DNA from 4 places in the Devosia sp. 63-57 genome. Region 1 is predicted to be linked to each of the others. Evidence: predicted binding sites of a transcription regulator. Region 1 holds the regulator's gene; each other region holds the start of a gene.
What was found. The regulator LexA, encoded in region 1, represses DNA repair genes until DNA is damaged. The targets are predictions, from matches to a motif close to TGTTCNNNNTGTGTTCNG.

Region 1 (5,863 bases):
AGCGCGCCGTGGAGATGGTGCATGAGGATTTGAAACCCTCCGACATCCTGACCAAGGAAAACTTCCTCAACGCCATCGTGGTCAATTCGGCCATTGGCGGCTCGACCAATGCGCCGATCCATATCAATGCCATTGCCAAGCATATCGGGGTCGATCTCAATATCGACGAATGGCAGCAGCATGGCCACAAGGTGCCGCTGCTGGTGAATCTGCAGCCGGCGGGCGAATATCTGGGCGAGGACTATTACCATGCCGGCGGCGTACCGGCGGTGGTCAACGAGCTGATGACTCAGGGGCTGATCCACGAGAACGCACCGACCGTCAACGGCAAGTCCATTGGCGAGAATTGCCGCAATACCGTGATCGAGGACGACAAGGTCATCCGGCATTTCGACAATCCGCTCAAGGCCGAGGCCGGGTTCCTGGTACTGCGCGGCAATCTGTTCGACAATGCCATCATGAAGACCAGCGTGATCTCGCCGGAATTCCGTGAACGCTATCTCTCGGACCCGGCCCATCCGGGCATGTTCGAGGGCAAGGCCGTAGTGTTCGATGGGCCGGAGGATTACCACCATCGGATCGACGATCCGTCGCTCGAGATCGACGAGCATACGCTGCTGTTCATGCGCGGCGCAGGCCCGATCGGCTATCCGGGCGCGGCGGAAGTGGTGAACATGCGGCCGCCCGATTACCTGATCAAGAAGGGGATTTCGTCGCTGGCCTGTATCGGCGACGGACGCCAGTCGGGCACGTCGGGCTCGCCCTCCATCCTCAATGCCTCGCCGGAAGCGGCGGCGGGCGGCAATCTTGCCATTCTCCGCACCGGTGACCGGGTGCGCATCGACCTCAACAAGGGCGAGGCCGATATCCTGATCTCTGCCGAGGAGATCGCGACCCGTCGCGCGGCGCTGGAGTCGGATGGCGGCTACAAGTTCCCCAAGCACCAGACGCCGTGGCAGGAAATCCAGCGCGGCCTGGTCGGCCAGCTTGGCGACGGCGCCATCCTGCGCGGCGCCGACAAGTATCAGCGCATCGCCCAGAACGAAGGCCTGCCGCGCGACAATCACTGATCGCTGCAATATGAATTGAGAAAGGCCCGCCAGCTTGGCGGGCCTTTTTATTGGGCACTTCACGTTCGGGTTGATGCGGCTTTATTGCGGGCTCTCATTTGAGAGGAGAGCATGTGCGTTTGAGCGTGCTGCGCACCCCCACCCGGCCTCCCCCTGAAGGAGGGGGAGGAGCTGCATCGCGTTTGGGTTAGATTTTGTAATTAGGCGGGCTCACGGCTGAGATGTTCGTGCACGATATGCCAGCCGTTAGCCTTGCGCCGGAGGACAGTAGTGCCGCGTCCGCCGCCTTCGGTGGGGACGCCATCGATCTCTGCCCGCCAGCGGAACTTGTAGATGCAGGCGGCCGCATCATCGCCAGAAGCCAGCCAGGTCAGATCTTCGAGCCAATAGGTTTCATTGCGCAATCGGTCCCAAGTCGACACGAAGGCGGCGCGAATAGCGGCGATGCCATGATGGGAGCCGGAGCTGAACCAGAACACAGCGTCGGGATCGATCAGCTCCAGCATCAGGTCGAAGTCGTGGGCATTTATGCGCTCGGCATAAGCATCCATGACCGCTTGGGCGGTCGCGAAAGCCAAGTCAGTACTTTCTCAGCAGGCCCACCAGGCGCCCCTGGACCTTGACGCGGTCGGGCGGGAAGATGCGGGTTTCGTAGGCGGGGTTGGCGGCTTCCAGAGCCACCGTATTGCCCTTGCGGCGCAGGCGCTTGAGGGTGGCTTCCTCGTCATCGACCAGGGCGACGATGATCTCGCCGGTGGAAGCGACGTCCTGCTTCTTGATGAGCACGGTATCGCCATCGAAAATGCCGGCATCGATCATGGAATCGCCACGCACTTCGAGTGCATAATGTTCGCCGGGCCCGAGCATTTCGGGGGGCACGGCAATGGTGTGGGAATGGGACTGGATCGCCTCGATCGGGGTGCCCGCAGCAATGCGGCCCATCACCGGGATGGAGACGGGGCGGGCATAATCGTCGGCCATGCCGGCGCTGACACGGGCCGGAGGGGTGGCAACCTTGCCCAGATTGCCCTCGATGACGGACGGCTCGAAGCGCGCCTTGCGGCCGCCAAGCGAAGGGTTCATCGAATCGGGGAGTTTTACGACTTCCAGCGCGCGTGCCCGGTTGGGCAGGCGGCGGATGAAACCGCGCTCCTCAAGCGCGGTGATCAGGCGATGGATACCGGATTTGGAGGCGAGGTCGAGCGCATCCTTCATCTCGTCGAATGAAGGCGGAATGCCGCTTTCCTTCATCCTTTCATGGATGAACATCAGCAATTCGTGTTGTTTGCGCGTCAGCATTGGCCCCACACCCAGAATCGGAACATAGACGGAACGACTATAGGTGTTCCATTTATGTTCTGCAATAGTGCCGACATTACTTGCACGTCGCTGCGGCCGGGGTTATGCGAACGGCCGATCTGACAGGTTTGGAGTGGCCAAGTGAGCCGGAAGGAATTCGACGCGTCGCGCATGCGGCGGATCAAGCGGGCTGCGGCGCGCTACGGGCTGACAGTGCTGACCTCGGAAAAGATGAAGGTGCTTGGCCACCCGGGCGGCCACGCCATTCGCCATGACGAGAGTTTCAAAATAGTCTTCGGAGATAGTCCCAAGCCGTTTTCGGCAACGCTCGACGAGGTGGAAGCCTATGTCGATGCCCTGGAAGCTGGCGAAGAGTAAGCGGACCTGACCTGTTCGGCAAGCCGAACTCTGCGCTGGATCGGTGCAATCCGTTATTTAAACGGTAACAGGAATCGCCGCACAGTGTGGGTGTAGGCTCACTGTGGAGGCGCGTTATTGTGTTTACCCTGATCAACGCTGACGCCGACGAAGACGACGCCGAAATCACCGATCCCCAGGAAATCGCGGAGCTTTTTGCTGCCATTGCGGCCGTGGCCATCGAGGCCATCGGACCGGGGCAGGCCCGCGAGCTCTTTGAGGCCGTGGTTGAGCAGGAGGGCCGCGATCCCAATTAGCGCAAGTCTTTCCTCCTCTATGCTGGCGCCATAGCAGCGCTCGCGCTGGTCCGATAAGGCCAGCCTGCCCAAGACTTGACGGGACGCGCGACCTCATCGCAGGAGTGCGTTCCGCATATGAACAACGGGCCTTGGGCATGGAGAGGGTAACCACTGGCAGCGGGCAGGCGCCGCGCATCGTGCCGCTCGGCGATAGTGCCGTTTTGGTGCGGTTCGGGTCCGATCTGGACGAGGCCGCAAATCGCAATGCGCTGGCTTTGGCGGCAGAACTTCTGCGGCTACCTATCACGGGCGTGCTGGAGATTGTGCCGAGCCTCGTCTCGGTGCTGGTGCGCTACGATCCACAAGCGATCGATGGCTGGCGGTTGGCTGGCGAGATCGGCTTGCGGCTCACCCATCGGCCTTGTGATCTCGACACCAAGACGCATCGGATCGGCGTGCTGTTCGATGGGCCGGACCTTGCCGAGGTCGCCGAGGCCTTGGGCTTGTCGGTTGCCGATTTCATCAACAGACATAATGAACAGGCGCTGCGGGTGCTGACCACCGGGTTTGCGCCGGGTTTCGTCTATTGCGGCTTTCATGCGCCCGAGCTGGTCGTGCCAAGGCGCACGGCCGTGCGGCCCAAGGTGGCGGTGGGGTCGGTGCTGTTTGCTGCGGGGCAGACGGCGATCGCCGCTACGGAAATTCCGACCGGCTGGCATGTGATCGGGCATACCGGTTTCAGAAATTTCGAACCCGAGCGCGATCCGCCGACGCGGCTGCGGGCCGGGGACATGGTGGTGTTCGAGGCCGCGCCATGAGGAGCGTGCTTCGGATATTGCGGGCCGGGCCGCTGACCACAATTCAGGACAATGGCCGCTTCGGCATGTTGGCGCATGGGGTGAGCGCTTCGGGACCAATGGATCGGGAAGCATTTTGGCGCGCGGGCCTGCGGGCCGGGGCCAGCGGAGATGGCGGGCTGGAATTCACCCGAGCCGGACTGGATATCGAGGTGGCCGAGGGCCAGGCAGTGCTGGGCTGGGATGGCGGTGCGTTTGGCGTGGCCGTGAATGGCGTGGCGCAGGACTGGCCGGGCGGCGCCTGGCTCGGAGCGGGCGACCGCGTGTCGATTACGCCGGGGGCGGCGGGGAATTACGGCTATCTGCGGTTCGGCGCGATGCTGGATTTGCCAATGGTGCTGGGCAGCCAGTCGACCAGCACGCGAGCACGGCTGGGCGGGCTTGAGGGCAGGGCGCTGGTGGCGGGGGACGTGCTCGGCCTGATTGGCGAGGGCAGGGCGCCGGTTCTGCCCGCGACGCCCATGGATGAGGATGGCCCGATCCGCTTCATCTGGGGCATTCACGCCGAGCGGTTTTCGTCGGCGGTGCGGAACAGGTTCGTGGGGGCGGGCTTTGTGGTCAGTCCGACGCTCGACCGTATGGGTGTGCGCCTGCTGGACAAGGGTGAGGTGTTCGGCGGCGAAAGCATCCTGTCGCTGATTTCGGATCCGATCCTGCCGGGTGATATCCAGATCCTCGGCGACGGCACGCCTGTGGTGCTGATGGTCGACCATCAGCCGACCGGGGGTTATCCGCGCATCGGCACGATAATCAGCGTCGATCTCGGGCGGTTTGCGCAATTGCGGCCGGGCAGCCCCGTTGCCTTTGTCCCGGTCAGCGTCGATCATGCGCAGCGTCTGTTGCGGGGATGTCGGGGATGACCAGGATCGATCTCAATGCCGATATCGGCGAGGGCATGGGCACCGATGAGGACCTGCTGGAAATCGTGTCCAGCGCCTCCATCGCCTGTGGCGGGCATGCCGGCGATGCGCCGACGATCCGGCGGCTTTTGAAACTGTGCCGGGCGCGCGGGGTGCGGGCCGGCGCGCATCCGGGTTATGCCGATCCCAAGCGGTTCGGGCGCTTCCGGCTGGTGATGCCGCTCGAGCAATTGCTGGGGCAGATTCGCGACCAGATGTTCCTCATTCGCCATATCGCGGACGAGGTCGAGGTGCCGTTGGGCTATGTGAAGCTGCATGGCGCGCTGGCCAACCAGACGGCGGAGGAACTGGCATTTGCGGTAGGGGTGTTCGCCACCATCCAGGGCATGGATTCGCGTATTGCGGTGCTGGCACTGGACAATAGCGAGCAGGTGCGAGCGGCCAAGGCGGTGGGCATGCCGCTCATTCGCGAGGCCTATGCGGATCGCGCCTATACGGCCGAGGGGCTGTTGGTGCCGCGCAGTCAGGAGGGCGCGGTGATCCATGATAGCGGACAGGTGATCGAGCGCTGCCTGCGGCTGGCGCGGGAGGGGGAAATCGCGGCGATCGATGGCACCGTACTGAAATCGGAAGCGCGCTCGATTTGCCTGCATGGCGACACGCCGGGCGCGGTGGAGCTGGCGCGCGATGTGCGCGATGCGCTGGAGGCGGAGGGTGTCGAGATCGGGGCGCTGGCGCCGGAGGTGGAGGAACCGCCGGTGCTGTAGGGGCGCGCGCTCTGTTAAGTCACGTTGTGGTTGATGTGGCTGCAGCGCCTTCTCCTCCTGGAGCCATCGCACTTGCACACCCCCACCCAGCCTCCCCCTGAAGGAGGGGGAGGAGCTGCATCGCGTTGGGGGGAGGGTTTGCGCAAAGCATGGCGCTTGGGTCGAGCCCGAGGTCGGTTTTGTGGGTGGGCAGCGGGCTTCAGTGACAAAAATACCCTGGATCCTTCGAGGGGGAGAGGGTGAGATCGGCATTATGCCTTTGAACTCGAAGGACCCAGGGTAGCTGATGCGGCCTTGCGGGCCGGATTGTGTTTGGTGTCAGATCGCCAGGTATTCGTGCCGCAGTTCGGCGTT
Region 2 (5,863 bases), on a different contig from region 1:
TGTTCGCAATCGCCTCGACGGCAAGCTCGACCTTGCCATTACCATTGCCGGCGAGGAGGGCGATTATGACCCCACCCGTCCCATGGAACTGCGCTTCGGTGGTGAGCCTCCCATCAGCCTGCCCATGGGCTCCGGCATCGAAACCCGTTTCAACACCATTAATCAGTTCTTCATCACCGATGATGTGGTCGAGACCGGGATCATCGACAAGATGAAAAACCGCAATGCAGTCACCCTTTCTGTGCCCCTTACCGGCCGCGATCAGCCGCTCGAGGTGCGCCTGTCCCTGCAAGGTGTCCTTGCTTCGCTCGACTTCATGGACATCTATGCGCGAAAGGTGGCGGAGTACTAAGGGCCGACCCGCGGGCCCGAGCCTTGCAGTCGCGCCGACCTTGTCTTTTCAGAACAGGCTCATCTGTCGGCTTTCCAGCGTCGGGGCCTCGAACAGGTCGATGCGCAGCGGCGGCAATTTGGCGTCGAGTTCCAGCCGCTCCCGGGCCTTGTCGAGGCGCTGGCGCAGCAGGGTGGCATAAGGGCCTTCGCCGGTCATGCGCGTGCCCCAGCGGGAATCGTAATCCTTGCCGCCGCGTGTGTCGCGCACCAGCGACAGCACATGGCGCACCCGGTCGGGGAAATGGCGCAGCAGCCATTCGCGGAACACGTCGCGCACTTCGCCCGGCAGCCGCAGCAGGATCATCTGTGCGCTGACGGCACCCTGCGCCTTGCCGGCATCGAGAATGCGTTCGAGCTCCATGTCGTTGATCGCAGGGATCATCGGCGAGGCGAAAATGGCGGTGGGCACGCCGGCCTCCGACAAGACGCGGATGGCTTCCAGCCGCCGTGCAGGCGAGGAAGCGCGCGGCTCCATCTTGCGGCTGAGCTTGTGATCCATCGACGTCACCGAAATCGCCACCTTCACCAGGTTGAGCTTGGCCAGCTCGGTGAGCAGGTCCAGATCGCGCAGAATCAGGGCTGACTTGGTGGTAATCATCACTGGATGCCTGGTCTCCAGCATCACCTCCAGAATGCCGCGCGTCAGCTTGTGCTTGCGCTCGGCCGGCTGATAGGGATCGGTATTGGTGCCCATGGCAATAGGCTTGGGCCGGTAGGACTTTGCCCCCAATTCGGCGCGCAATGCCTCCACGGCGTTGGTCTTCACATAAATATCGCGCTCGAAGTCGATCCCGGCCGAATGGCCGAGATAGGCGTGGGTGGGCCGCGCAAAGCAGTAGGAGCAGCCATGCTCGCAGCCGCGATAGGCGTTGATCGAGCGATCAAAACCGATATCGGGGCTGTCATTGGTGGTGATGATGCTCTTGGCGCGCTCAGTGTGCTCGATGGTCTCGAACACCGGCAGGGGCTCCACATTGTTCCAGCCATCGTCAAAGCCTTCACGCTGGTGCACCTCGAACCGGCCCGTGCGGTTCGATTGCGCACCGCGGCCGCGAATACGGTCCGGATTTTCCAGCTCGCGCCGCGCCAGGTCGGCGTCGCGGCTGCGGCTCAAGCGTTCCAGGGCTTCGAAGGATGGGGCCTGATAGAGGGCCATTTCGTGTTCTCCTGCCTGCGACGGCGGCAGAATCGCTGCCTTCCGACACGCAAAAGACTTAACAGCAACACGAGAACAAAACAAGAACGAACTTGTTTGGATGACATTTCCTGCCTACCATATCGGCATGGCCGGCCTGCATTACAAGACTTTACGGCCCAGCCGCACTGGCGTAGACAACCGCGCCTGGGCCGGCCCACCCGTTAACACATTGTCCTGCGCCTTATCCCGCGATCCCGATCCCATCTCGGTTTCGCGTGCGCCCGATTTGTTGCTGACAGGGTCTGTCACGAATTTTTTGGAAGCGGTGTCGAAAGCCGATGGGTCGCTCCGTCGTCTTGCCGACACGCACAGCCATGAGGGACTGAGATGACAATGGACGCAACCATGGACGCCGCGCCGACCAGCGCGCCGCACCACCCCGACAATGCTGCGCGCAATCGGCTGGTGATCGCCATCCTGCTCGTATCGACCTTCGTGGTATTTCTCAACGAGACCATCATGAGCGTGGCCATTCCCCACCTCATGAAGGATCTCGAAGTGACAGCCAGCGCCGCGCAGTGGCTGACCACGGCGTTCCTGCTGACCATGGCCGTCGTCATTCCAGTCACCGGTTTCCTGCTCCAGCGCATCAATACGCGCCCGATCTACATGATCGCCATGTCCGTTTTTTCCGTGGGCACGCTGATCTGTGCGCTGGCGCCGGGGCTCGAACTGTTGATTTTCGGCCGCGTGGTGCAGGCCACCGGCACCGCGATCATGATGCCCTTGCTGATGACCACGGTCATGACCCTGGTGCCGCCAGAGGGCCGTGGCAAGACCATGGGCAATATCTCCATCGTCATGTCGGTGGCTCCCGCTATCGGCCCGACCATTGGCGGCTTCATCCTGGCGCATTTCGACTGGCGCTTCATGTTCTACTTCACGCTGCCCATCGCCATCGGTGCGCTGGTGCTCGGCGCCATGCGCATCCGCAATGTCTCAAATCCGCGCTATGCGCCGCTGGATGTGTTCTCGGTCATCGTCTCGGCCCTTGCCTTTGGTGGCATCGTCTATGGCCTCTCCAGCCTTGGTGAAGGCGCCGAGCATGGTTCGGCCATTCCGGCCTGGCTGCCCATCGTGGTTGGCGTCGTTGCAATGGCGGTGTTCATCTGGCGTCAGATCAATCTCGCCAAGGATAACAAGGCGCTGCTCGATCTGCGCACGCTCCAGCATCGCAATTACACCATGGCGCTGATCACCATGGCCATTGCTATGGTGGCGCTGCTCGGTTCCTCCATCCTGCTGCCGATCTATACGCAAAGCGTGCTTGGCCTCGACACGCTGCAGACTGGTATGCTGCTGCTGCCGGGCGGCCTGCTCATGGGGCTGATGGGGCCGATCGTCGGTCGGCTCTACGACAAGATTGGCCCGCGCCCATTGCTGGTGCCGGGCGTGATCCTGGTCTCCGCCGTCATGTGGGCACTGACTTTCGTCAGCCAGTACACTCCGGTCTGGGCCGTGGTTGCCGGTCACATCACGTTGAGCTTCGGCCTGGCCTTGACCTTCACCCCGCTCTTTACCTCGTCCATGGGGTCGGTGCCGATGCCGCTTTACTCCCACGCCAGCGCCATTCTGGGTTCGGTCCAGCAGGTTGCCGGTGCTGCCGGTATCGCGCTCTTCGTTGCAGTGATGAGCCTGCGGACAGCCTCCGGAATCGCCGAAGGGCTCGATGGCATTGACGCGCTGGCCGCCGGCATTCGCGCCGGTTTCCTGTGCGGTGCCATCATTTCGCTGGCCATGGTTGTGGCCGCCTTTTTCGTGCGCAAGCCGGAGGTGGCGCCTGGCGGAATGGCCCCCGCCGGTCACTGAACAGAGACGGCGCCCCTCGGGGCGCCGTTTGTTTTTGAGACCAGTTGTCATCGCCATCGAACCGCTTTTTTAACGGCATTGTTTGTAGGATTGAATGGCAGCACTTGAGGCTTGCGACCACACTGGCCGGGCCCATGGACCACTTGGCGTTTCTGCTTCCCTCGACGATGATCCTGTTCGCGATCACCTTTCTGGCCGTTGGCTGGTCAGGACCAAAGTCCGCACGCGCCTGGGGGCTGGCTTTCCTGTTCGGCGCGCTAGGCTTCATTGCGCCCATATTGCCTCTCCCTTTCGCCCTGCAATCGCTACTGGCCAATGCGGCCTTTCTGGTTTCCTTTTATTGCTACGGCGATGCGCTGCTGCTTCACTTCCGTGCGCCGCGCATGATTGCCCCGCGTATTATCTTCGCGCTCCTGGCCTACGCCATGGTCATCGTGGCCGTCGAGGGCTTTGCCAGTCTCCCGCTGGAACTGACGGTCGCGGACATCTCTGTTGCCATACTGCTCGGCGTGCCGCTCGCTTCCGTTATTTGGCGCGCCCATACCTTGCCCGATCGCGTGCTCGTCGCGGTGGCAGGCATTGTCGTGCTCGACATTATCGTGCGTCTCTTCATCTTCAACGTGCTGGTGGGTATCAGCCCGGCACTGTCCGATTTTGCGGCCTCGTCCTATGCCTATTACAACCAGGTTGCGGTGGGCGTGCTGAGCGTCGGCTTTGCTTTGGCGGCCATGGGATCGATTGTCTCTCAGATGTTGGCCGGCTATCGCAGCGCGGCCGAACGTGACCCGCTGACAGGCCTGCTCAACCGGCGCGGCTTCGACGCTGTTGCCGCCCCCATGACCCCGATGGGGCAGGGGGCTGCTATATTGCTGGTGGATGTCGATCGCTTCAAGCTGATCAATGATGATTTTGGCCATGAGGCCGGCGATCTGGTGCTGGCAGGGCTGGCCGATATCCTGCGCTCCATCCTGCCGGGCACTGCTGTTATCTCGCGCTTTGGCGGCGAAGAATTTGCTGTGTTGATTCCGCGGCTCAGCATGGCCGAGGCGGGCGCCCTGGCGCATGGTATTCGTCTTGCCTGTTCGGAACGCGATTGGCGGCTGTGCGGCGTTGACCGCTTGGTGACGCTATGCGTCGGCGTCAGCCTTGTGCTCTCGGAGGAGCCGAACTGGAAGGCTGCGTTCAAGCGCGCCGACAGCGCCCTCTATGCCGCCAAGGACGATGGGCGCGATCGGGTTATGTTCGCCAAACCCGACGCCTATCTCGCCATTGAGCGCGCTGCCTGACAGTTCCCGCCGGGACCGACCACTCGCGCGGTGTGGGGATAGCCGCGAACGCAGCTGTTCCTGCTCCGATCAGCGCGCCACCCTATCGAGCCCGGCAATATCTGGCCCCCGCGGGACTATGCCATTGGGATTGAGCGACTTGATCGAATAATAGCCGCGCTTGATATGGTCGATATTCACCGTTTCTCGCACCCCCGGAATATCCAGTACGCGCAGCATATAGGCCTGCAGATTGGGATAGTCGGCAATACGCTTGAGGTTGGTCTTGAACAGCCCGTAATAGGCCGCGTCGAACCGCACCAGCGTCACAAAGGCGCGAATGTCGGTTTCGGTGAGCATATCCCCCAACAGGTACGCCTTGCCCGCAAGCCGCTCTTCCAGCGCATCGAGTGCCGTGAACACATCGGCGAAAGCCTCGTCATAGGCCAGTTGCGTGGTGGCAAAGCCGGCGCGGTACACCCCGTTATTGAGGCGCGGATAGATATAGTCGTTCAGCGCGTCTATCTCAGTGCGCAGTGTATCCGGATAGAGATCGTAGGCGTCGGAAGCCAGGCCGCCAAAGCCCGAATTGAGCATGCGCAGAATGTCGGCGCTCTCATTGTTGACGATGGTATTGCGCTGCTTGTCCCACAGCACCGGCACGGTGGCGCGGCCGCTGATCTGCGGATCGGCCCTGGTATAAATCTCGTGCATGTAGGTTGCACCGTTGATCGGGTCCGGCGTGGCAAAGCGCCAGCCTTCCTCGGTTAGCTCGGGTTCGACAACGGACATGGAGATGACGTCTTCCAGGCCCTTGAGCTTCCGCGCGATGATGGTGCGGGAAGCCCAGGGGCAGATCAGTGCCACATAGAGATGATAGCGTCCTGCCTCGGCAGCAAATCCGCCTTCTCCGGTTGGCCCGGTGCTGCCGTCTGGGGTGATCCAGTTGCGGAAGCTCGAGGTCTGGCGCACGAAACCACCCTTTTCGTCCTTGGCCTGCACCGGCTGCCAATTGGCGCTCCACTTTCCGTTGACGAGCATGGCTCAGCTCTCCCTGGCGACGTTGAGGGTGATCGCAAGACCCCAAGGGTCGGTGATCGTGTTTTGGTTCGATTGCGCCCGCTCGAGAATGGCGCTGCGCTGCGCGTCGTCGTCGGCCAGAAGTTCGAAGCCGACAAGGCCGGTCTGGTTCTGCGGG
Region 3 (5,863 bases), on a different contig from region 1:
AAAACAGTTGCAGGTCCGGGACATAAGGCGGCGGCTCCGACGGTTCTCCCGGCTCCTGTTCTTGCGGTTTGGGTGGCGCGACCAACTCCAGCCGCTGCCCGGTTCGCCACCATTCGGCACCCAGACGCTCGGGGCCCTCCCCCTTGATCAGCCGATACGTCTGGCCCCGCCACTCCATGCGCGCCGGCAGTCCATCGGGCACCTCGGCCATCACGCGGATGGGCTCGGGCCTGGGCAGGAGCCGCAGCGGCCGCGGCAAAAGCGGCGCCTCCAGCCGCGTCTCACCTGCGGCCAGCGCCGGGACCAGCCGCACAGCCCGCTCCGGGACATGGGAGGCGACCGGGACCGATTTGAGCACCGCCATGGCGCCGAGCCGGCTCGCCAACCTGTCATTGAGCCGGTCGATATCCTCGAGCCCGTTTTCTGTCGAAAAGGCTCCCGTCTGCAGCGCCTCGAGCCGCTCGGTGCTGGAGGCGGCCAGCCGCACCATGTCGATGCCGAAACCAGCATCATATTCGCCTTCGAGCCGCTGCGCCCGATGACGAAACAGCTCCGTGATATGGGCGGGGTCGCGGGTGACCCGCGCCGCATTGAGCGACAGGGTCATGACCTTGTGGTCGACCCGATAGACAAAAAGATGAAAGGCCTGGGCGCCGACCCCCGCCGCTTCGAGGTCTTGCGCCAATTGCACGCTGAGGTCGGCCGTCACCCGTAGCACATCGTCGAGAAGACTGATCGGTTCGGCCAGACGCCGTTCCGCCATATGCTCGGCAAGCGGCAGGCGCGGGGTCAGCTTTTCATCGATCACCCCAAAGGCCTGATCGATGCGGGTGAGCAGAGACAGCCCAAACCGGGCCTGCAGCGGCTTGCGCGGGCGCTGGCGCAATTGCCCGATCGTTGCGAGCCCCATCTGGCCGAGATCGGCGATCTGCTTGTCGCTGAGGCGCAGGCCATGGACCGGAAGGGCATCGAGCACGCTCTCCAGCATTTCCGGCACCACGATCTGGCTGCGGGCGAAATGGCTCACCGCCCAGGCTGCACCGATGGTTGGTGCGATGGCACCGGCCACGCGATAGCCCAGATCACGCAGGCGCTTGAGCAGCAGGCGCAGCATTTTTGCTTCGCCCCCGAACAGGTGATCAACCCCGGTAATATCAAGCACCAGATCGCCGAAAGCGCTCATGTCGCTCAATACCGATACCAGCGGGCTGGCATTGGAATGCCAATCGGCAAAGGCGGCGAAAGCCGCGACCAGTAGGGGCCGGTCGATCTCCTCGACCACCATATCCGGCTTGATTGCCCTGGCATCGGCCAGGTTCTGCCCGACCCGCAGACCCTCGCGGCTCAGCTGCGGATCGAGTGCGGCCAACCGCAAGCCGCCCTTGATGTGTTCATAAAGCGCCAGCGGCTTATCCCTGAGCTGGGGATCAGCCCGCTTGCGATAGTCGGTGGCCCAGAACGGTAGGTGGAGAACCAGGAAACGGCGTGCCGGCAGGCTGCCGGAGAGAAGGCTTGGGCTGGGGGATGACTGCAAAACCATTTTTCGTCCATTCCAGCACCCATTCGGTGCGATTGCCGGCAATGCGACCCTTTTCGAGCTCGAGGGACCAGCGCGCCGGCCCGGGCGCGCGATCGTCAAAGGCCTGGCGACCACTGCGCGCGGCGCGCAGATGCCAGCGCAAATGGCTGGCACTGCTGGCCCTGCCATGGCCGTAGCGCAGCATGAACAGCGACACATTGCTGTTGGCCGCCCGCAGGCTGAGGCGCCGGCTGGCGGTGAAATTGAGCAGTTTCGGCTCACCCCTGATATCGGCGATGACAGCGGCCACCGCCCGGCAGGAGGCGACCTCTTCTGCTGCCCACAAAAATTCGGTCATGTCGCCAGTGCGCACGATCACCAATTGCGCCGCATCCACCCCGGCCCAATTGAGACCCGGACCATAGGGCACGCCCATTTTCTGGGCGTCTTCGCCCTGCTGCAGGTAGAAAACGACTGGCCGACGCGGTGTCACAAGCCCCTTGGCCTGGGCCAGCGCAAAGCCGAGGCTGGCGCCACCATCGCGCAGATCATCGGCAAACACTTCCTGCACCAGGCCCCCGCCCAGAGCCGGGAACACATCACCTTGCACCGCGTCAGGCCGGCGAACCGCCTCGGCCAAGGCCGGCTTGCGCTCGATATCGGCAATGACGTCCCGCAACGCGGCGAGGCGCTGATGGTGAGCCTGGATCTGCATGATGACTGCTCAAGTGAACAAAACAAGAACATTTAGACTCCGAATCCGAGAGGAGTCGAGTCCCTTTTTCACGCGCCCGGTGTGGCGCAAGCGCATCAGCTTCCCGCAAGAGCGCGTGAGCGCACCCGCAGCCCATTGAGCCGTCATCGCTTCTGGCTAAGTCTTTACCAGCCGGTCTCCGGCGTTTCCCATCCGATTCTCGTGCCGATTTCTATGGAGACCCGCCTATGTTCGAGGCCCTGACGCGCCTGTTCGGAAAGGCCGAAGCCCAGCTCGACCCCAGCGATCCGCGCCTGGCCGTGGCGGCCCTGCTGGTGCATCTGGCCGGCGTCGATGGCAGCATGAAGGAAGAGGAGCGCAAGGCCATCCGTGGCGCGCTGATGGATCACTATGATCTCGATGAGACCAACGTCGACCAGCTGATCAAGGAAGCCGCGGCCCGCGACGCCGAAGCGGTGGATTTCTATAAGTTCACCAGCGGGTTGACCCAGCTGGAGATGCAGGACCGGGTCGAGATCATCCGCATGATGTGGAGCGTGGTCTTTGCCGACAGCAAGAACCACGAGCTCGAGGACAATATGGTCTGGCGGGTGGCCGAGCTGATCGGCGTCTCCAGCCGCGACCGCACCGTGCTGCGCAACCAGATGCGCGGCAAGGCGGCGGCAGAAACCAGCGATCAATAAGCGGTAAAGTCCCCGATCACTTCGGGTTCTTCATTGTCGCAATCAAAGCTGCCGGCCTTGTCGGCGGCCTGACGCGCCAGGTCATTGGCGTTCTTGTTGGCCAGCGCATCCACATAAGCGATGTGGCAGGAATTGCCCTCGGCGATCTGGCTGACCACCAGCACCTGCCCCTTGTCCTCGCCGGTTTCCACATCGGCGGTGAAATAGCGCACGATGGTGGCTATGGGCATCCAGCGCCCCGAGGCATTGGACAGCCGCCATTCGAGCTTGTTGCCCAGATGGTTGAACGGCGGCAGCGTCTGGAATCCCACGCTATTGGCATCGGGATTGAAGCCATAATTCAGCGAAAAGCGCAGATCGCCTTCCTGCACCCGCAACGGAAAGCCCTTATAGCCCGGGCAGGCCCAACTGGCGCCGAAATCGTCGGCCTCGAGCACAAGACACTGATCGAGGTCGAGATCGGTATAGGCGCTGGTAAAGCCTGATTGCCCAAGCGCCGGCGTGCCCAAGCACAAGGCCCCGGCGACAAGAGCAATGCCGCCCAGAACCGCGCGAATATCGACAAATGCGCCTGCTGCCATAGGATGTCTCCCGATGATCCAGATCAACTCGTCACCGACTTGATCCGGTTAATGTGCAAAAAACAAGGAGAGGACCCATGTTCAAGACCCTGCTGATTGCCACCGACGGATCCGAACTGGCGGCCAAGGCGCTTGATGCCGCCATCGAGCTCGCCAAGCTGCACGGCTCGAGCCTCATCATCCTGACCACCACCGATCCGGTGGGCACCAGCATCGGTGCCGGTGGGTTCGGCGCCATCGACGCCGCCCCCATCATTGCCCGACTGGATGAGACCTATACAGCCGAAGCCAAAAAGCTGCTCGATGCAGCCAAGACCCTGGCCGGCGAGCATGGTATCCCGGCCGAAACCGTGCACGTACCGCACCAGCGCCCGGCCGACGGTATCATCGACACCGCAAAAGCCCGCAATGTCGACACCATCATCATGGGATCGCATGGCCGGCGTGGCCTGGGACGGCTGATTCTGGGCAGCCAGGCCGCCGAAGTCCTCGCCCGCTCTGACGTGCCGGTTCTGGTGGTGAAATAACCCATCGGCTCACGCAGGACCGGTGCGGCGGATTTGCGGCTTGCCTTGGGGGCGGAATTTCGGGCAGAACCAGCCGCGAATTTCCGTCCTCCTCCTACGGCAGCAAGACACATGAATATCGACGCCATCCCCACCGGCAAGAACCCACCCGACGACCTCAATGTCATCATCGAGGTCCCCTTGGGGGGCGAGCCGATCAAGTACGAGATCGACAAGGATAGCGGCGCCCTGTTCGTCGACCGTTTCCTCTATACGCCGATGCGCTATCCCGGCAATTACGGCTTCGTCCCGCACACCCTGTGCGGCGACGGCGATCCGCTCGACGTTATCGTGATGAATTCCCGCCCGCTGGTGCCCGGTGCCGTGGTGCGCTCGCGCCCGGTCGGCGTCTTGTTCATGGAAGACGATGGTGGCCAGGACGAGAAAATTATCGCCGTGCCCGTCAGCAAGCTGACGCGCATGTATGACAACATCCAGGACGTCACCGACCTGCCCGAAATCCAGCTCGAGCGCGTCAAGCACTTCTTCACCCATTACAAGGATCTCGAGCCCGGCAAGTGGGCCAAGATCGACCGGATCGGCAATCTTGCCGATGCCCGCGCCGTGATTCTCAAATCCATCGAAATGGCCCAAAAGGGCTAAGAGGCTTCAAGCCTTGGAGAAAGAAGGGCGGAACCACAGGGTTTCGCCCTTTTTCTTTGCGCGGCCTATGTCGGTGCAGCGGCAAATGCTTCACGTGAATCAGGGCAAACAAAAAGCCCGGCACGATGGCCGGGCTTTTCGAATAGAGGCGCGCAGAGCTTATTCGCTCTTGGCGTCGCCTTCGGCCGGGGCGGCTTCGGCAGCGGCGGCAGCTGCTGCTGCGGCTTCCGCGTCCTTGGCGGCCTGCTCGGCGGCAAAGGCCTCGGCTGCAGCGATCTTTTCAGCTTCGCGGGCATCCTTGGCAGCCTGTGCGGCTTCACGCTCGGAGGCTTCGATCTTCTTGGTGCGCGAATTGGTCGATTCGAAAATACGAGCCGACTTACCGCGACGGTCGCGCAGGTAGTAGAGCTTGGCGCGACGCACCTTACCGCGCTTGATCACTTCGACCGAAGCGATGTTGGGGGAGTGAATGGGGAACACGCGTTCCACGCCTTCACCATAAGAAATCTTGCGGACGGTGAAGCTTTCCATGATGCCGGCGCCGGAGCGGGCAATCACGACGCCTTCATAGGCCTGCAGACGTTCCTTGTCGCCTTCGCGGATCTTGACCCAGACCTTGACGGTATCGCCATGGGTAAATTCGGGAAGTTCGCGCTTGGCGACGAGCTCGGCAACGTGCTCGGCATTGAGCTGTTCGATGATGTTCATTTTCGATCCGTTCGATCTTTTCATAGGAGCGACTTTTTTGAGGTTTTCTCAAACCCCGTCGCCCGGTCTTGGTTGGTAACGGAAGGCAGTCTTCTTGGTCTTGTCGCGCACCGGCTCCGAAACGCCCGGTACACGAGATGGGCGGCTCATAGGGGATTTCTGCCCCAGAGTCTAGGGCTTTTGGGCTTCCCCGCCCGACCATTGTGTCGTCACCACCCGTCTTGACCCGGTGGCCAACCTTCGGCCTTGGCAAGTGAGCAAATGGATTGCCCGGTCAAGCCGGGCAATGACGACGCAAGCAAAGCGTCAGCGCCCGCTTCGGTTCAGCAGGTCCGGCCGCCTCGCCTTGGTCAGCGCCAGGGACTGCTCGTGCCGCCACTTGGCGATCTTGCCATGGTCTCCCGAGGTCAATACCGCCGGAATGTCCTGCCCTTCAAAGCTCTGCGGCCGCGTATAGTGCGGATATTCGAGCAGGCCATTTTCAAAGC
Region 4 (5,863 bases), on a different contig from region 1:
ATGTGCGGGGACTTCGACAGCATTATCGGCACCGAGACCGATGAGCCGCTCAACCGCTTTCTGACCGGCATTCCCAATGGCCGCTTCACTCCGGCAGAGGGGGAAGCAACGCTCTGCGGCATTGCGGTGGAGACCGATCCGCACAGCGGGCTGGCCCGTTATGTCGCACCGCTGCGGCTGGGCGGCGTGCTTGCCCAGGCCGAGCCGGATTTTCCGACCGCCTGACAGCCTCCAGATTTTTCGCTTGCCGGAAGCGCCGATCTGCGGTCGGATCGGATGGTTGCGCCTGGGGCGCAGGTTCTGCTGGTCAGCGTGAAGCGGACAATGGCCCCGGATGCGGCATGACGTGCCGATCCAAAGTCACGCGCAGAGGGCCAGGGCCATGCTCGATCCGATCATCAATTTCCTCAACGACATCTTCTGGGGCTATATCCTCATCTACGGCCTTCTGGCGGTTGGCATCTTTTTTACCGTGCGTTTGGGCTTCATCCAGTTCGTGCATTTCGGCGAGATGTTCCGCGCCGTAATGGGCGGCAAGAAGAATGACAGCGCCGGGATCACCCCCTTCCAGGCGCTGTGCACCTCCTTGGCGTCGCGCGTCGGGACGGGTAATCTCGCCGGCGTTGCGGTGGCGCTCTATTTGGGTGGGCCCGGCGCAATCTTCTGGATGTGGATGGTGGCGCTGGTGGGCATGGCCACCGCCTATTCGGAATCGACGCTGGCCCAGCTCTACAAGACCAAGAACGACAATGGCGAATATCGCGGTGGGCCGGCCTTTTACATCGCCAAGGGTCTTGGCGCGCCCTGGGCCGGGGCGATCTTCTCGGTCTGCCTGATCCTGGCCTTCGGTCTCGTCTTTAACGCGGTGCAGGCCAATTCGATCGCCGATGCCTTCCAGGGCGCCTTCGGCTTCGACAAGCTCTGGGTCGGGGTGGGGCTGGCCTTTTTGACCGCAGTGGTGATTTTCGGGGGCATCAAGCAGATCGCGCGGGTGGCCGAAATCATCGTGCCGTTCATGGCAGTGATCTATCTGCTGGTGGCGCTCTATGTGGTGATAATCCATATCGGGGAAGTCCCCGGCATGCTCGGCCATATCGTGCAAAGCGCCTTCGGGCTCGATGCGGCGGGCGGTGGCATTGCGGGGGCCTTGCTCAATGGTGTCAAGCGCGGACTGTTTTCCAACGAGGCGGGCATGGGCTCGGCGCCCAATATCGCCGCAGTGGCGACGCCTGATCCGCACCATCCGTCCTCGCAGGGTTTCGTTCAGGCACTGGGCGTCTTCATCGACACCATTCTGATCTGTACGGCGACGGCGCTGATGATCCTGCTCTCTGGCGTCATGGTGCCGGGCAGCGAATTGACCGGCACGCCGCTGACGCAGGCTGCAATGAGCGTGCATATTGGCGGGGCGGGGCAATATTTCATTGCCATCGCCATCCTGTTCTTCGCCTTCACCTCGATCATCGGCAATTACTCCTATGCCGAGAACGCCATGACCTTCCTCAGAATTGGCAATGTGCCGGGGCTGACGGTGCTGCGCATCGGGGTTTTGGGCATGGTGATCTGGGGTGCCTATGAGAGCGTTGCGACGGTGTTCAACGCCGCCGATGCCTCGATGGGGCTGATGGCGACGGTCAACCTCATCGTCATCGTGCTGCTGTCGGGCACGGTGGTGAAGCTGACGCGGGACTATACCAATCAGAGGAAAGCCGGAAAGGAACCACTGTTCCATGCCGCCGACTATCCCGAACTCAGCGGCAAGATCGACCAGAGCATCTGGAACAAGCACGATCCGGGCTGATTTTTCCGCCCTGACAAGCGCCCGTTCCGCGATCACGCCGCGGGGCGGGCGCTTTATTTTTGCGCGTCCAGCCCCTATAAGCGGCCCGATTTCAGAAATTTACCCATCGAGGGACACATGGCTGGCCATTCCCACGCCAAGAACATCATGCACCGCAAGGGCAAGTCGGACGCGATCCGTTCGAAGATCTTTTCCAAGCTCGCCCGCGAAATTACCGTTGCCGCCAAGATGGGTCAGCCCGATCCGGCGTTCAATCCGCGCCTGCGCCTGGCCATCACCAATGCTCGTGCCCAGTCCATGCCCAAGGACAATATCGAGCGCGCCGTGAAGAAGGCCGCCGGTGGCGATGCCGAGAACTATGACGAAATCCGCTATGAGGGCTATGGCCCCGGCGGCGTGGCCGTCATCGTCGAGGCACTGACCGACAACCGCAACCGCACCGCCTCGAATGTGCGCTCCTATTTCTCCAAGAATGGCGGCGCGCTGGGTGAAACCGGCTCGGTCGGCTTCATGTTCGATCGCGTCGGCGAAATCACCTATCCGGCCGCGGTCGGTTCGGAAGACAAGGTGATGGAAGCGGCGATCGAAGCCGGCGCCGACGATGTCGAGAGCGACGACGAGGGCCATTATATCTACACCTCCTTCGAGGCGATGGCCGAAGTGGCCTCGGCGCTCGAAGCGGTGCTGGGGGAGGCCGAGTCGGTCAAGGCGATCTGGAAGCCGCAGAACGTCACCCCGATCGATGCGGAAAAGGGCGCGACCCTGATGAAGCTGATCAATACGCTCGAAGAAGACGATGACGTGCAGAACGTCTATTCGAACTTCGACATGAGCGATGAAGACGCGGCCAAGCTGGCGGGCTGAGGCGCCCGGCCTTGCCGACGATATCAGGGCGGCTCCGGCCGCCCTTTTTCATGCGGGCTGGCGCAGGGCGATGTCGGGTGCGTCGCCCACATGCACGATGGCGGCAAAATTGCGCCCGGCCTTTTTGGCCCCATAAAGCTGGCGATCGGCAATGCGGAACAGGGCCGAAAAACTGGTGCGATCCTCGAAGGCCGCGCCACCGACGCTGACCGAGAGGGGATGGGCGCGACCCTCGGGGTTGAAATCGGCGGTGTTGACACAGTGGCGGATGCGCTCGGCAATGCGGGCGGCCTGGCGCTCGTCGACCTTTGGCAGGAACACCGCGAACTCCTCGCCCCCCATGCGGCCCACCAGATCGCCCGTGCGCAGAGCGGCGCGAATGGAGCGGGCGATAATGGTCAGCGCCTCGTCGCCCATGGCGTGGCCATAGGCATCGTTGATCGCCTTGAAGTTGTCGGCATCGATCATCAGCAGCGCGCCGGAGAAGTTTTCCGGCGCCTCGGCGAGGAGCGCCTCGATGCGGGCGGTGAAGGCGCCGCGATTGAGGCAGGAGGTGAGGCTGTCGGTGCGGGCGATGAAGCTCAGCCGCCGATTGACCATCTCGAGGCCGCGCACCCGAAACCCGAGATAAAGGAAAAGCGGGAAGGCGAAGATGGCCGGCAGGAAAACCGCGCTCACCAGTGCCCGCAGACGCGCCTCATTGTCGAGACCCTGGAACAAGGTCAGGTTGACGGCAATGGAAACGATTGCACAGATCAACGTGCCCAAAAGCGTCCAGCGGGCGACATGGGCCCAGGTCTGCAGTCCCGATTTGTATGGTGCTTGCATCAAAGCCGCCCTATCCCGATTGGGCTGAGCATGCCGAAGGGACGACCCGTTGGGCATGACGTGCGGCTGGTCTCGTCAGGGGAGGCCGTCACGCCGCCGACCACAGGGCCACGCGATCGCGCCCCGCATTCTTGGCCAGGTAGAGCTGATCGTCGGCCAGGCGATAAAGGGCGCGGAAATCGGAATTGCCGGCGAAGCTGGCGCCGCCAATGCTGACCGAGAGAGCGCAGCGCGCGCCCGAGACGATGAAGGCGACATCGGCCACGGCATCGCGAATGTTCTCGGCGATGCTGCGGCTTTTGTCTTCGGTTGTGTTGGGCAGGAACACGCCAAACTCCTCGCCGCCCAGGCGGCCGATCAGGGCGCGCTCGCCGGCAGCGCGGGTAATGGCATCGGCGATCAGCCGCAGGGCATCGTCGCCGCGGTCATGGCCGTGCTTGTCGTTAATGGCCTTGAAGTGATCGACGTCGATGACGAAGAGCGCGCCTTGCCAGGTGGCAAAGCGCAGGCGGCGGGACACTTCGGCGGTAAAGGCGCCGCGATTGAGGCAGGAGGTCAGCCAGTCGATGGTGGCCATCTGCTGCAATTGCGCATTGGCATGATGCAATTGCTCCTGCTTGTGGAACAGCAGCAGCAGGATGGGGCCGCCCAGGACGATGGGCATGGTGATGGCGACAAGCAATCCCTGAAGGTTGATGCCTTCCGAGAACATTTCCATGAATACATTGGTGAGGATGATCGAACCGGCGACAGAGGCCGCCAAGATCAGCCCGGTGAAGCGGGCTATTCGCATCCATGCGTGCCGCGAAAGCCTGGAGTTCGGCCCCGAAATCATGACTATTTGCCCCTGCATTCCCGCGCGGACGGTAGGCGCTGTCTCGTGAAGGATAGGTTTTCCCAGTTGGTAAAATTTGAATGACCGAGACCGGCAGGCGGTTTGTTGCTCATTTGTTCACTTTGACGCTGGTATGTTGCCCAAGGCTGCGTACAAGGTAGAGCATGAGCAAAGCTGTTCGAATCATCGGTATCGACCCCGGATTGCGCCGCTGCGGCTGGGGAATCATCGAAGCTGTGGATAATCGCCTGCGCTTCGTGGCCGGCGGTACGCTGACCCCACCGGTGGATGGCGCGCTGGCCGAACGGCTGGCGGTGCTGGCGGTTGGGATCAACGGCGTGCTCGACGAATTTTCGCCCGATGAGGCGGCCGTGGAAGAGACTTTCGTCAATGCCGGAGCCCGCTCGGCGCTGATCCTGGGGCAGGCGCGCGGGGTGGCGCTCGTGACCCCGGCGCTGCGCGGCATGCTGGTGGCCGAATATGCCGCCAACCTGGTCAAGAAATCGGTGGTGGGGACCGGCCATGCCGAGAAAAACCAGGTGGCGCTGATGGTCAAGACGCTTTTGCCCAGTGCCGTGATCAAGGGCGCCGACGCCGCCGATGCGCTGGCGATCGCCATCTGTCACGCGCATCACCGGGTTTCGGCGGCAAAAATGAGGGCCTTGGCATGATCGGCAAGCTCAAGGGTCTGGTGGACAGCTTTGGCGATGACTGGGTGCTGATCGATTGCGGCGGGGTCTGTTACGAGGTGCATTGCTCCTCGCGCACCCTGCAGGCCCTGCCGCGCGTGGGCGAGGCGGGGGTAGTGTTCATCGAGACCATCGTGCGCGAGGATATGATCCGGCTTTATGGCTTTGCCAATGAGGCGGAAAAGAGCTGGTTCACCCTTCTGACCACGGTGCAAGGGGTCGGGGCGCGCGTGGCGCTGGCGATTTTGTCGGTGATGTCGCCGTCCGAGCTGTCGAGTGCTGTCGCCCTGCAGGACAAGGCCATGGTGGGTCGTGCCAATGGGGTGGGTCCGAAACTGGCGACCCGCATCGTCACCGAACTCAAGGGCAAGGTGCCCGCCATCGGCGCGGTGGATGCCGGCACGCTGGGCCTGCAGGCGGCGCTGGGCGAGGGCGTGGCCTCGGGCAATATTGCCGACGCGGTCTCGGCCCTCACCAATCTGGGCTATTCCAGTGCCCAGGCCTCAGCTGCTGTCGCGCGGGTGGTGGCCAAGGAGGGCGACGACACGGCGACAGAAAAGCTGATCCGGCTGGGCCTGCGGGAATTGAGCCAGTGATCCTTGTTTTTGGTGTGTTTCCTTACTAAATTTTAAAAGTAAGGAATGGAGGCTGCAATGGCAACTGCGACACTAACGAGCAAGGGGCAGATGACCTTGCCCAAGGATGTCCGGGAAGATTTGGGGCTTCAGCCCGGCGATAAGGTCGATATTATCAAGGACGGCAATCGTTATGTGCTGATGCCACGCACTGTCCGAGCAGAAGATCTCTATGGCATTTTGCATCGGCCGGGCGATCACGCCATGACGG

Region 2: a site for LexA is predicted at 1,621-1,638, ahead of BGO80_RS15215 (PA0069 family radical SAM protein). Genes of this name have one in related genera too.
Region 3: a site for LexA is predicted at 2,248-2,265, ahead of BGO80_RS09975 (ImuA family protein). Genes of this name have one in related genera too.
Region 4: a site for LexA is predicted at 4,432-4,449, ahead of ruvC (crossover junction endodeoxyribonuclease RuvC). Genes of this name have one in related genera too.

Annotation. Positions count from the first base shown of each region.
Region 1 is NZ_MKUY01000003.1:119,955-125,817, reverse strand. It holds gene BGO80_RS00620 (IlvD/Edd family dehydratase) at 1-1,070, shown strand, start outside; gene BGO80_RS00615 (YybH family protein) at 1,271-1,648, opposite strand; gene lexA (transcriptional repressor LexA) at 1,650-2,369, opposite strand; gene BGO80_RS00605 (hypothetical protein) at 2,511-2,747, shown strand; gene BGO80_RS00600 (hypothetical protein) at 2,867-3,043, shown strand; gene BGO80_RS00595 (5-oxoprolinase subunit B family protein) at 3,181-3,843, shown strand; gene BGO80_RS00590 (5-oxoprolinase subunit C family protein) at 3,840-4,742, shown strand; gene BGO80_RS00585 (LamB/YcsF family protein) at 4,739-5,509, shown strand; gene BGO80_RS00580 (ABC transporter ATP-binding protein) at 5,828-5,863, opposite strand, start outside.
Region 2 is NZ_MKUY01000005.1:1,441,689-1,447,551, forward strand. It holds gene BGO80_RS15210 (hypothetical protein) at 1-352, shown strand, start outside; gene BGO80_RS15215 (PA0069 family radical SAM protein) at 401-1,549, opposite strand; gene BGO80_RS15220 (MDR family MFS transporter) at 1,919-3,400, shown strand; gene BGO80_RS15225 (GGDEF domain-containing protein) at 3,505-4,686, shown strand; gene BGO80_RS15230 (glutathione S-transferase family protein) at 4,756-5,706, opposite strand; gene BGO80_RS15235 (VOC family protein) at 5,710-5,863, opposite strand, start outside.
Region 3 is NZ_MKUY01000005.1:344,416-350,278, forward strand. It holds gene BGO80_RS09970 (Y-family DNA polymerase) at 1-1,540, opposite strand, end outside; gene BGO80_RS09975 (ImuA family protein) at 1,428-2,234, opposite strand; gene BGO80_RS09980 (tellurite resistance TerB family protein) at 2,462-2,917, shown strand; gene BGO80_RS09985 (hypothetical protein) at 2,911-3,498, opposite strand; gene BGO80_RS09990 (universal stress protein) at 3,576-4,025, shown strand; gene ppa (inorganic diphosphatase) at 4,137-4,667, shown strand; gene rplS (50S ribosomal protein L19) at 4,827-5,375, opposite strand; gene trmD (tRNA (guanosine(37)-N1)-methyltransferase TrmD) at 5,682-5,863, opposite strand, start outside.
Region 4 is NZ_MKUY01000004.1:308,132-313,994, forward strand. It holds gene BGO80_RS06655 (TIGR00282 family metallophosphoesterase) at 1-225, shown strand, start outside; gene BGO80_RS06660 (alanine/glycine:cation symporter family protein) at 383-1,801, shown strand; gene BGO80_RS06665 (YebC/PmpR family DNA-binding transcriptional regulator) at 1,919-2,665, shown strand; gene BGO80_RS06670 (GGDEF domain-containing protein) at 2,714-3,493, opposite strand; gene BGO80_RS06675 (GGDEF domain-containing protein) at 3,582-4,286, opposite strand; gene ruvC (crossover junction endodeoxyribonuclease RuvC) at 4,493-4,999, shown strand; gene ruvA (Holliday junction branch migration protein RuvA) at 4,996-5,613, shown strand; gene BGO80_RS06690 (AbrB/MazE/SpoVT family DNA-binding domain-containing protein) at 5,671-5,863, shown strand, end outside.